One region of the Streptomyces sp. Ag82_O1-12 genome, then DNA from elsewhere that is predicted to be linked to it. Evidence: riboswitches for the same ligand, from Rfam matches in the RefSeq annotation. Region 1 holds a riboswitch; each other region holds the start of a gene.
The links. Region 1 has a riboswitch for cyclic di-AMP ahead of QOL88_RS24185 (C40 family peptidase). Riboswitches for the same ligand answer to the same signal wherever they lie in the genome.

Region 1 (3,830 bases):
GCGTCACCCACCACGCACAGCTCGGCGGGCGGGACCTCCGCCTCGGGCGGGACGTCGACGGGGTGCTCAAAGGTGCCGACGAGCTCGCGGACGAGGGCGTACTGGGCGTGGTTGGTGTCCTGGTACTCGTCCACCAGCACATGGCGGAAGCGGCGGCGGTAGTGCTCGGCGACGTCCGGGAAGGCGCGCAGCAGGTTGACCGTCGTCATGATCAGGTCGTCGAAGTCGAGGGCGTTCGCCTCGCGCAGCCGCGACTGGTACATGGCGTAGGCCTGGGCGAGGGTCTTCTCGAAGCCGTCGGTGGCCTGGGCGGCGAAGTCCTCCTCGTCGATCAGCTCGTTCTTCAGGTTGCTGATCTTGGCGCTGAAGGACTTGGGCGGGAAGCGCTTGGGGTCGAGGTCCAGGTCGCGGCAGACCAGGGCCATCAGGCGCTTGGAGTCGGCGGCGTCGTAGATCGAGAAGGAGGAGGTGAAGCCGAGCTTCTTGCTCTCCCGGCGCAGGATGCGCACGCACGCGCTGTGGAAGGTCATGACCCACATGGCGTTGGCGCGCGGGCCGACGAGCTGCTCGACGCGTTCCTTCATCTCGCCGGCGGCCTTGTTGGTGAAGGTGATCGCGAGGATCTGGCCCGGGTGCACGTCCCGCTCGGCGAGCAGGTGGGCGATACGGTGCGTGAGCACCCGGGTCTTGCCGGAGCCGGCTCCGGCCACGATGAGCAGCGGGGAGCCGGAGTGGACGACGGCGGCGCGCTGGTTGTCGTTCAGCCCTTCCAGCAGCGCGGCGGAGTCGATCACCGGGCGGGGGGCGCCGTCGCGGTAGTAGGCGTCCCGGTCCGGGGGCGCGTCGAACTTCCCGCCGAACAGATCGTCCGGAATCGACTCCGGTACATGATCGTCCTCGGGTGGCGGCGGGGGCTCGTCGGCCGGGCCCCGCTGGGCCTGGAGGTTCGCCAGGAAGCTGTCGTCAAAGAGGCTGCTCATCGCTCTCCGAGTCTAGGGCGCCCCACTGACAGCCCGCCGCCGCCCTGAGAACATCGCCCCGCACCGGGGCCCCCGGCCGACCGCCCGGCGGCGCATTGTCGCCCTCCATGACCACATGATCACGCCCTGCTACACCCTCGCAATTATGGACGACTTGCAACCAATCCCCCTCGATCACTCACTCTCGGCAACGCTCATGCGTAAGGTCACGAAAATGTATCGGGCATATCACCCATCAACCTTCACAGGGGCCACACGAGTTGGCTACCGTGCGACCAGGCCGCATGACCCCCACCGGCGAACGTCGCCGGGCCGCGCGGCCTCCGCCGAGTCCGGCGCGCCGCAGCGGCAGCCGGAGCCGGGGACCCAACCGTGAACCTGGGGTGAATCGGCCCGACTCCCTGTACGGAGACGGCCGTAGGGCAAACCTTCCGAACCACCCGCCCGAACCCGACAGCTAACTCGGTAGGCGGAACGTGGAAGGAGTCGCCTCCCTTGGCGTCGCACCGCAAGTCGCGTCCTACGGGTACGCGCGTGGCAGGCATACGGACCCCCGCCCTCGCAACGGCGGCCCTCACCTCCGTGGCCCTGCTGTCCCAGTCGGCCAACGCCGCCCCCGAGGCCGACGACAAGCCCAGCCTCGAGGAAGTCGAGAAGAAGGTCGACGACCTGTACCGCCAGGCCGAGTCGGCGACCGACAAGTACAACGCGGCCAAGGAGAAGACCGCGAAGCAGCGCAAGCGCGCCGACACCCTCCTCGACGACGTCGCCGAGCGCACCCAGAAACTCAACGAGGCGCGCGAGGAGCTCGGTTCCTTCGCCTCCGCCCAGTACCGCACCGGCGCCGCCGCCCCGGACACCGCGACGTTCCTGCTCGCGGACACCCCGCAGGACTACTTCGACCAGACCCAGCTGATGGACCGGATGACCGGCCGCCAGAAGGTCGCGGTCGACGACTACGTCACGCAGCAGTCCGAGACGATGAAGAAGCGCCAGGAGGCCACCGAGAGCCTCGAGACGCTCACCGACTCGCAGGACGGCCTGAGGACGGCCAAGGCCACCGTCCAGCGCAAGCTCGCCGACGCGCGCGAGCTGATGTCGAAGCTGACCGCCGAGGAGAAGGCCCGGCTCGCGGCGATCGAGAAGGAGAAGCGGGCGGAGGCCGCCCGCAAGGCCGACGAGCTGGCCCGGCAGCAGGCCGCGCAGCAGAAGGCGCGGGAGGAGGCGGCTCAGCAGCAGGACAGCGGGTCCTCCTCGTCGGGGCCGGGCTCCGGCTCGTCCTCCTCGACGGCACCGGCCGACTCCTCGTACGCCACCAAGGCCGACAAGGCGCTCGCCTTCGCCCGGGCCCAGGTCGGCAAGCCGTACGTGTGGGGCGCGGTCGGACCCGGCTCCTACGACTGCTCCGGCCTCACCCAGGCCGCCTGGAAGGCCGCGGGCGTCACCCTGCCGCGTACGACCTACGACCAGGTGAACGCGGGCACCACGGTCCCGCTCTCCCAGGCCCGGCCCGGCGACCTGGTCTTCTTCTACGACGACGTCACCCACGTCGGGGTCTACATCGGCAACGGCATGATGATCCACGCTCCGAAGCCCGGCACGTACGTGCGCGAGGAGTCGATCTACTACGACGGCGAGTCCGCGATCCACAGCGTGGTGCGCCCGGCCTGAGAAGTCCCGCCACGATTTTGAGGGGCACACGCGCGTGCCCCTCTCGTAACCCGCGCGGCGCTCTCTAGCATCGGCGCTATGTCCGGTCCCTCCCCGTTTGCCACCTGGTGGGCGACGTATGCGCTGGCGACCGGCATCGTGTCGGTCGGTCTCGACTCGGCGGGGTACGACGTCCTCTCCCGCATCGCCCTCGGCCTGGCCTGCGCGGCCTGGCTGGTGGCGGCCGCGGGCCTCGCCCAGCGGTGGCACGGCGCGTGGCGGGCGGAGACGCCGGCCGCGCTCACCACGGTGGCGGCGACCGCCGTCCTGGGCACCGGCTTCTCCGCGGCCGGCCTGCAGTCCCTCGCCGAAGCCCTGCTGGCCCTCGCCATGCTGCTCTGGGCGGTGCTGCTCACCGCGGAGGCCCAGGGGCGGCGCGGAACGGTGTTCCTGCGCTGTGTGGCCACCGAAGGGCTCGCCGTGCTCGGCGCGACGCTCGCCGCGGCGGACTCGGCGGCCTGGCTCGCCCACGCGGCCCTGGTGCTGTTCTGGCTGGGGCTCGCCCTCTACTGCTTCGCCCTGTTCCGCTTCCAGCCCCGGCAGGTGGAGGAGGGGCGCGGGGACCACTGGCTCTCGGCCGGCGCCCTCGCCGTCTCCTCCATGGCCGGGGCGAAACTCCTCGGCGCCGACAGCTCGCGCCTGTACCTGTGGAACGAGGAGAACACCAGCGCCCTGCGCACGACGACCGTCACGCTGCTCGTGCTCGCGCTGATCGCCTGCGTCGCGCTGCTCCTCGCCGAGCTGTTCTGGCCCCGGCACCACTACGACGTGCGGCGCTGGGCGACCGTGTTCGCCGCGGTGGTGACGGCGGCGGCCACCCTGGCGGTCGCCGCCGCGCTCGACGTCGCCTGGCTCGACGCCGCCGGGGAGGTGCTGCTGTGGATCGCGGTGGCCGCCTGGCTGGGGTGCACCGCCTGGGCTCTCGCCTCCTCCCGGCCCGGCGCCCGGCGCTCCCGGGTCAGGTCCAGAGGACGGCGATGAAGATGTTCGCCGTGGTCAGCAGACCCACCAGGCCGAAGAGGCCCTTGTCCACCTTCTCGTCGTCCCGCTTCACGTAGACCAGGCCGAGGATCACGATCAGCAGGGCCAGCTTCACGCCGATCTTCATGTTGTTCACGGACTGGTCGTCCGCCTGGTTGA
Region 2 (3,830 bases), 180 kb from region 1:
ACTGCTCAACCTGACCCCCCGATCAAGTCCCCCCTGGACACTTGGAAGGTACCGCTCTATGCGGCCCCAGGGGTAGGTAGCGGAGCATGTTGTTGCCAACTGGTACAGAGGCCTTCAACCGGGCAATCGGCGTCCACCGAGCGATGAAACGAAGGGCCGCACTGTCCGTATTCTCTGATCATGGCCGCACCCCTCGCATATTCACTCATCGCCACCGACCTGGACGGGACGCTGCTGCGCGGCGACGACACCCTCTCCGACCGGTCCCTCGCCGCGCTCGCGCGGGTGGCGGACGCCGGTGCCCAGCACCTCGTGGTGACGGGCCGGCCGGCGCCGAGAGTGCGGCCGCTCCTGGACGACCTCGGGTGCACCGGGCTCGCGGTGTGCGGGCAGGGCGCTCAGGTGTACGACGCCGGCGCGGACCGGCTGCTGTGGTCCATCACCCTGGACCGGGAGCTGGCCGAGGCCGCCCTCGGCAAGATCGAGGCCGAGGTGGGGCAGGTGTACGCGGCGGTCGACCAGGACGGGGTCGACGGGCTCACGCTGATCGAGCCGGGGTATCTGATGCCGCACCCGACCCTGCCCGCCGTGCGCGTCGACCGGCGCGAGGAGCTGTGGGGCGAGCCCATCAGCAAGGTGCTGCTGCGCCATCCCCATCTGTCGGACGACGAGTTGGCGGCGACGGCCCGCTCGGTGGTCGGCTCGCTGGCGACGGTGACGATGTCGGGGCCCGGCACGGTCGAGCTCCAGCCGTGCGGGATCACCAAGGCCACGGGTCTCGCGCTGGCCGCCGAGCATCTGGGGCTGCGGCCGGCGGACACCATCGCCTTTGGTGACATGCCCAACGACATCCCGATGTTCGACTGGGCCGGCCACGGCGTCGCGATGGCGAACGCCCATCCCGAACTCAAGGCCGTGGCCGACGAGGTCACCCTGTCGAACGAGGACGACGGCATCGCCGTCGTCCTCGAGCGACTGCTGGGCGGTACGGCTCAGTACGGGCCGTTGACGTTGTCGATCGAGCCGTAGCGGTCGGCCGCGTAGTTGCAGGCCGCCGTGATGTTGGCGACCGGGTCGTACGGGTCGAAGGAGGTGCCGTCCACGTGGTAGGCGGCGAACGTCGGGTCGATCACCTGGAGCAGGCCCTTGGACGGGGTGCCCGCGACGGCGTTGGAGTCCCAGTTGTTGATGGCCTGGGGGTTGCCGGACGACTCGCGCATGATGTTGCGGTAGATGCCGTCGTAGGAGCCCGGGATCCCCTTCTGCGCCATGATGTCCAGCGACTCGCGGATCCACCCGTCGAGGTTGTCCGCGTAGGTCTTCGCGGACGCCTGGGTGGCCTGGGCGACGCCGCCGGCGGGCTTGGCGGCCGGCTTGGCGGGGGCGGACGACGGGGTCGCCGTCTTCTTCGCCGCGTCCGTCTTGGTGGTCTTCACCGTCAGCTTCAGACCCGGGTGGATCAGCTTCGGGTTGTCGCCGACGGTGGCGCGGTTGTCCTTGTAGAGCTGCTTCCAGCCGCCCGAGACGTCGTACTTGTCCGCGATACGGGCGAGCGAGTCGCCCTTGACCACGGTGTACGTGAGGGACTTGGCGGGCTGGGCCGCCCGCGGCACGGACTGTGCGGCGGCGGGTGCGCTCTGGGGCTCGGCGGCACTCGCGTGGGTGGCGCCGAGAAGCGGAAGGGTGAGTGCTGCTCCGCCGGTACCGGCGGCGATGATGCCTCGGGTCAGCGGGTTGGTTCTGGGGCGACGGTGCTTGCCTCGTGCGGCCATGGCGATGTTCCTCTCCGGCGCCTGCGAGGTGAGCTGTCGGGTTCGGGCCGGGAGGTGCCCGGCCGCGTACGGCGCTGTGTGCCGTGCGCGGCTTCACCCCGAGCCGTGCCGCTGTGCGGACCGGCGACTTACCTGGGTCCCCCGCTCCTGCCCTGCGTGAGTGAGTCGGTTCCGTGGGAAGTCCGGGCGGCGGCAGGATTAGGCGTCCGCCGGACAGGGCCGGAACGTATGCGAGAGCACATGTCGGGAACAAGCACCTCAGTCACATATCGCGCGGTTGACCTTGGTCGGGGGTGTTTGGGCCGCTTGATCCTTTGCGGGAGCCAAGGCTCAACTGGCTTTCGGGGGAAGGCGTTAGGGGCAGCTGTCGCGGGGAGGGGGAAAAGCGGAAGGAGTGATTCAACTCACTGATCACGAGTCCGTAGGGCAATTTCCGCCAAGGGGAATTCACCGACTCATCACGGCAAATCGTGCATAACTCGCTACCCCTGGGTAAGTCGATAAATATCTGTTCTTATAGGTTGATCGAAAACATAACGGTCGTGATCGGATACCACCCGGCCTGTAGTCATGGGTGCTGGCGGTGATCGAAACGTGACCGGATACGCTGACTCGAGTGAGGGCAGCGACCTATCGACAATCCGCGTAACCACCGGCAGACACAGCAGACAGGAGACCCCTCGTGACCGACGTCGGGCCGTTCGGGCTGAGCGTGCGGGACCAGGCTCTGGAAGCCGATGTCCAGGCCGGACTGGCGGCTGTCGAGGAAGGCTTGCTCGAGGCCACCAAGAGTGAGGTGCCCTTCATCACGGAGGCCGCCCAGCATCTGGTCCGGGCCGGCGGCAAGCGGTTCCGCCCGCTGCTCGTGATGCTCGCCGCCCAGTTCGGGGACCGCCACGCGCCCGGCATCGTGCCGTCGGCCGTCGTCGTGGAGCTGACCCACCTCGCCACGCTCTACCACGACGACGTCATGGACGAGGCCGCCGTGCGCCGCGGCGTCGCGAGCGCGAACACCCGCTGGGGCAACTCCGTCGCGGTCCTCACCGGCGACTTCCTCTTCGCCCGCGCCTCGCACATCCTGGCCGACCTCGGCCCGGAGGCCGTGCGGGTGCAGGCCGAGGCGTTCGAGCGGCTGGTGACCGGCCAGATCCTGGAGACGGCCGGACCGCAGGACGGCCGCGACCCCGTCGAGCACTACCTGGACGTGCTGGGCGGCAAGACCGGCTCGCTCGTCGCGGTGTCGTGCCGGTTCGGCGCGATGATGTCCGGCGCCGACGAGACGGTCGTGGACGTCCTGACCCAGTACGGCGAGCGGCTCGGCGTCGCCTTCCAGCTCGCGGACGACGTCCTGGACATCGCCTCCGACTCCCACGAGTCCGGCAAGACCCCCGGCACCGACCTGCGCGAGGGCATCCCCACGCTGCCGGTGCTGCGCCTGCGCGAGCGGGCGGCCCGGCTCGGACTCGCCGAGGACATCGCCCTGTGCGAGCTGCTCGACTCCGACCTCACCGACGACGCACGGCACGCCGAGGCCCTGCGCCTGCTGCGGGCCCACCCGGCGTTGGAGCAGGCCCGGCAGGACACCGTCCGCTACATCCAGGACGCCCGCTCGGCGCTGGCACCGCTGCCGGAGTGCACCGCGAAGGCGGCGCTCCTGGAGCTGAGCGACGCGGTGGTGCACCGGGCCGGCTGACACGTCCGACCCGTACGACCCCTACGGGTCGGGGGAGAAGCCGCCCCGCCGTGTCATACCCCAGCAGTACACGGAGTTGAGCCCGGGGTCTGACGTATCTCCCTGGCCGATTTGGTCAGATGGTGACCACGGAAAACACCACTCCTCACCTGTTCGGGTGAGAATGGCGGCTCAGGGACGAGTGCGTGGACGACACGGACAGCCGCCGCCGACCACGGAGGTAGGGCACACATGGCACCGTACGCATCCGACGACAGCACGACCGCCGGGGAGGTCGACGAGCAGCGCTCCGGGCGGCGCAAAGCCGCGCGGTACGTCGTCCCGGTCACGGTGATAGGGGTGGCGGCCGCGACGATCGGGCTGGT
Region 3 (3,830 bases), 1.7 Mb from region 1:
GCAAGACCGGGATCCCCGGGGAGCGCAAGGCCGAGCTGATGACGCATCTGCTCAACATCGACCCGCCGGACCACACCCGGCTGCGGCGGCTCGTGTCCAAGGCGTTCACGCCCCGCCGGGTCGCCGAGTTCGCGCCGCGGGTGCAGGAGCTCGCCGACACCCTCATCGACGGGTTCGCGGAGAAGGGGTCAGCCGACCTGATCCACGAGTTCGCGTTCCCGCTCCCCATCTACGCCATCTGCGACCTGCTCGGTGTCCCGCGCGAGGACCAGGACGACTTCCGCGACTGGGCGGGCATGATGATCCGTCACCAGGGCGGTCCCAGGGGCGGCGTCGCGCGGTCCGTGAAGAAGATGCGCGGCTACCTCGCCGACCTCATCCACCGCAAGCGGGAGGCGTTGCCCGCCGAGGCCGCCCCCGGCGAGGACCTCATCTCCGGTCTCATCCGCGCGTCCGACCACGGTGAGCACCTCACCGAGAACGAGGCGGCGGCCATGGCCTTCATCCTGCTGTTCGCCGGTTTCGAGACGACCGTGAACCTGATCGGCAACGGCACCTACGCCCTGCTCACCCACCCCGGGCAGCGCACACGGCTCCAGGCGTCCCTCGCCGCCGGGGAGACCGGCCTCCTGGAGACCGGCGTCGAGGAACTCCTCCGCTACGACGGCCCGGTCGAACTCGCCACCTGGCGTTTCGCCACGCAGTCCCTCACCCTCGGCGGGCAGCGCATCGAGGCCGGCGACCCCGTCCTCGTGGTCCTGGCCGCCGCGGACCGGGATCCGGAGCGGTTCGCCGATCCGGACGTGCTGGACCTCTCCCGCCGCGACAACCAGCACCTCGGCTACGGCCACGGCATCCACTACTGTCTCGGCGCCCCGCTCGCCCGTCTGGAGGGCCACACCGCGCTCGCCACCCTGCTCACCCGCCTCCCGGACCTCCGGCTCGCCGCGGATCCGGCCGAGCTGCGGTGGCGCGGCGGCCTCATCATGCGGGGGCTGCGCACGCTGCCGGTGGAGTTCGCACCGGTAGCACCGGCTGGACGTGACGAAACATCAGACCTGTGATCTTCACGTGATCTGCGCGGCATGAACTTGTGACAAGTGATCGACTGCCGATACGTTCACCCATCAACGCGGCGGGGAATCACGCCGCGTCGGTCACTGCTGTCTCGCGAAAGGTCTCCGTATGCTCTCCGGGAACGGTCGGCACCGTCGCCCCCGCCAGGCTCCGGCTCTCCTCGTGGCGGCCGGAGTGACCGGCTCCGCCATCGCGATCCCGCTCCTCGGGGCCTCCGGCGCCAGTGCGGCCGACGGCACGACCTGGGACCGGGTCGCGGACTGCGAAACCGGCGGCGCGTGGAGCCAGAACAGCGGCAACGGCTACTACGGTGGCCTGCAGTTGTCCCAGGAGGACTGGGAGAACCACGGCGGCCTCGACTACGCCGCGAGCGCCGACCTGGCCAGCCGCTCCCAGCAGATAGCCGTGGCCGAGAGAATCCTCGCCGACCAGGGGGTCGGCGCGTGGCGCACCTGCGGACTGCTCTCCGGGCTCGAGCAGGGCAAGGACTCGGACTCCGGCGCGTCCGGTTCATCCGACTCGTCCGGCCCGACGGACTCGCCCGGCCTGCTCGACTCGCTCGGGTCGTCGCCCTCCGCGAGCCCTTCCTCGTCCCCGTCGTCGTCCGACACGCCGTCGGACACGTCGTCGGACACGGAGGATGAAAAGACTAAGTCGGACAAGTCGTCTGAATCCGCTGACTCCGCGTCGCGGGACCAGGGGTCCGGTGGTTCTCCGTCGGCCACTCCGGAGAGCGGCGAGGCCGGCAACGCGCGGCAGGGTGACGAATCCTCGGCGCTGACCGACACCGGCTCCGGCCGCCATCGCGGCCCCAGTGCCGACGAATCCCTCCCGTCCGACAGCGGCCGTGCGGACGAGTCCACGGGCCGTCACGCCTCGGGCGGTGACGAGGGCTCCGAAGAGGGCTCCGGTGACGCCGTCCAGGGCGATTACATCGTGGGAGTCGGCGACAGCCTCTGGTCCATCGCCGACTCCCTTGACGTCAGCGGCGGATGGCACGCGCTCTACGTGGGCAACGAGAAGGCCGTCGGTACCGACCCGAACCTCATCCAGCCCGGTCAGAAGCTCACGGTGGAGGGCGAAGGGGACGAGAAGTAGCCGTTCGGGCAGTGCGGAAACGGGGGCGGAAGTCGCCCCGAAACCGCGCGAGTTCGCGTCATATTTCGCGGCGAATGTCCTGTTTGGGGCCCGTGAGAGATAGATCTCAGAAGCCTTGATCGTCTTTGAGATTCCGTGGATCGCGTGTCTACGGTCGTGACCGCTCGTCACCGCGAGCCCCGGCTGCCGCAACGCCGAATCCTGCCAGCGGCCGTACGGGAACAGTCGTCGCGTCAAGCGCCGTAGGCAGGAGCGGGGGACCCAAGGTAGGTGCCCGACCGGACAGTTGTGCCGGAAGGGCTTGGGGTGAAGCCGTGTCCCGGGAGGGGCGCGGCCGGGCAACTCAACCGGCCCGAACCCGACAGCTCACCTCGCAGGCGTCGGTGAGGGGATCCACCATGCTGTTTTCCGGCAAGGGCACGCACCGCCGTCCGTCCAAGGCCTCTCGGGCCATCGCCATCGCCGGTGTCACCGGTGCCGCCGTCGCCGCCCCGCTGATGGCGGCCGGCAACGCCTCCGCCGCCACCTCCTCCGAGTGGGACGCCGTCGCCCAGTGCGAGGCCGGCGGCAACTGGTCCATCAACACCGGCAACGGCTACTACGGCGGTCTGCAGTTCTCCGCCTCCACCTGGGCCGGCTACGGCGGCACCAAGTACGCCGCCACCGCCGACCAGGCCACCAAGGAGCAGCAGATCGAGATCGGCGAGAAGGTTCTCGCGGGTCAGGGCAAGGGCGCCTGGCCGGTCTGCGGCAAGGGCCTGTCGAGCGCCGGTTACACCGGCGGCGGCTCCACGAACGACTCGGGCAGCTCCTCGCAGAGCCAGCAGCAGAGCACCGAGTCCCGTGAGACCCAGCAGCCGGCCTCCCGCTCCGACGAGCGCCCGGAGGCCAAGAAGACCGTCACCACCCCGACCGGCAAGAAGGTCAAGAAGGGCGACGGCGAGTACAAGGTCGTCAAGGGTGACACCCTCAGCTCGATCGCCGAGGACAAGAAGGTCAAGGGCGGCTGGGAGAAGCTCTACCAGCTGAACAAGGACATCATCGACGATGCCGACCTCATCTACACGGGCCAGCAGCTGCACCTGAAGTAAGCAGCGGCTCACCGGACCCGCCAGGGTTCCGGCCCGCCCGGACCCGCCCAGGGTCCACAGGCTCCCCGTCCCGGTGCGTCATCCCCCGTACGCACCGGGGCGGGGTTTTTCGGCAACCGGCTTTGTTCCGTTCGGAAACAATTTACTCTCGGTTCTGTCCATGGGGTGGGCGACCCGGTGGCCGATCGTCCCGAGCCGGTTAGGCTCATGTCGCGAGCCACCGGGCCCGCACCTCGCCGGGTCCACGCGACCCGCGTCACCGCGTCACATAAGAAGGAGATGCTCGTGCCGTCCATCGACGTCGTCGTAGCCCGGGAAATCCTGGACTCCCGAGGCAACCCCACGGTCGAGGTCGAGGTCGGCCTCGACGACGGCAGCACCGGTCGTGCCGCCGTCCCGTCCGGCGCCTCCACGGGCGCCTTCGAGGCCATCGAGCTCCGCGACGGCGACTCGAACCGCTACCTCGGCAAGGGTGTGGAGAAAGCCGTCCTCGCGGTCATCGAGCAGATCGGCCCGGAGCTGGTCGGCTATGACGCCACCGAGCAGCGCCTGATCGACCAGGCG

Region 2: it holds a riboswitch for cyclic di-AMP, as region 1 does, so the genes downstream of both, QOL88_RS23225 (transglycosylase SLT domain-containing protein) here and QOL88_RS24185 (C40 family peptidase) in region 1, are expected to answer to the same signal.
Region 3: it holds a riboswitch for cyclic di-AMP, as region 1 does, so the genes downstream of both, QOL88_RS15930 (LysM peptidoglycan-binding domain-containing protein) here and QOL88_RS24185 (C40 family peptidase) in region 1, are expected to answer to the same signal.

Annotation. Positions count from the first base shown of each region.
Region 1 is NZ_FXUW01000001.1:5,231,685-5,235,514, reverse strand. It holds gene pcrA (DNA helicase PcrA) at 1-980, opposite strand, end outside; cyclic di-AMP (ydaO/yuaA leader) riboswitch at 1,309-1,467, shown strand; gene QOL88_RS24185 (C40 family peptidase) at 1,476-2,651, shown strand; gene QOL88_RS24180 (SLAC1 family transporter) at 2,730-3,671, shown strand; gene QOL88_RS24175 (hypothetical protein) at 3,649-3,830, opposite strand, start outside.
Region 2 is NZ_FXUW01000001.1:5,047,842-5,051,671, forward strand. It holds gene QOL88_RS23220 (HAD family hydrolase) at 181-1,029, shown strand; gene QOL88_RS23225 (transglycosylase SLT domain-containing protein) at 993-1,772, opposite strand; cyclic di-AMP (ydaO/yuaA leader) riboswitch at 1,776-1,953, opposite strand; gene QOL88_RS23230 (polyprenyl synthetase family protein) at 2,455-3,465, shown strand; gene QOL88_RS23235 (LolA family protein) at 3,697-3,830, shown strand, end outside.
Region 3 is NZ_FXUW01000001.1:3,501,561-3,505,390, reverse strand. It holds gene QOL88_RS15940 (cytochrome P450 family protein) at 1-1,064, shown strand, start outside; gene QOL88_RS15935 (LysM peptidoglycan-binding domain-containing protein) at 1,186-2,175, shown strand; cyclic di-AMP (ydaO/yuaA leader) riboswitch at 2,404-2,570, shown strand; gene QOL88_RS15930 (LysM peptidoglycan-binding domain-containing protein) at 2,574-3,266, shown strand; gene eno (phosphopyruvate hydratase) at 3,552-3,830, shown strand, end outside.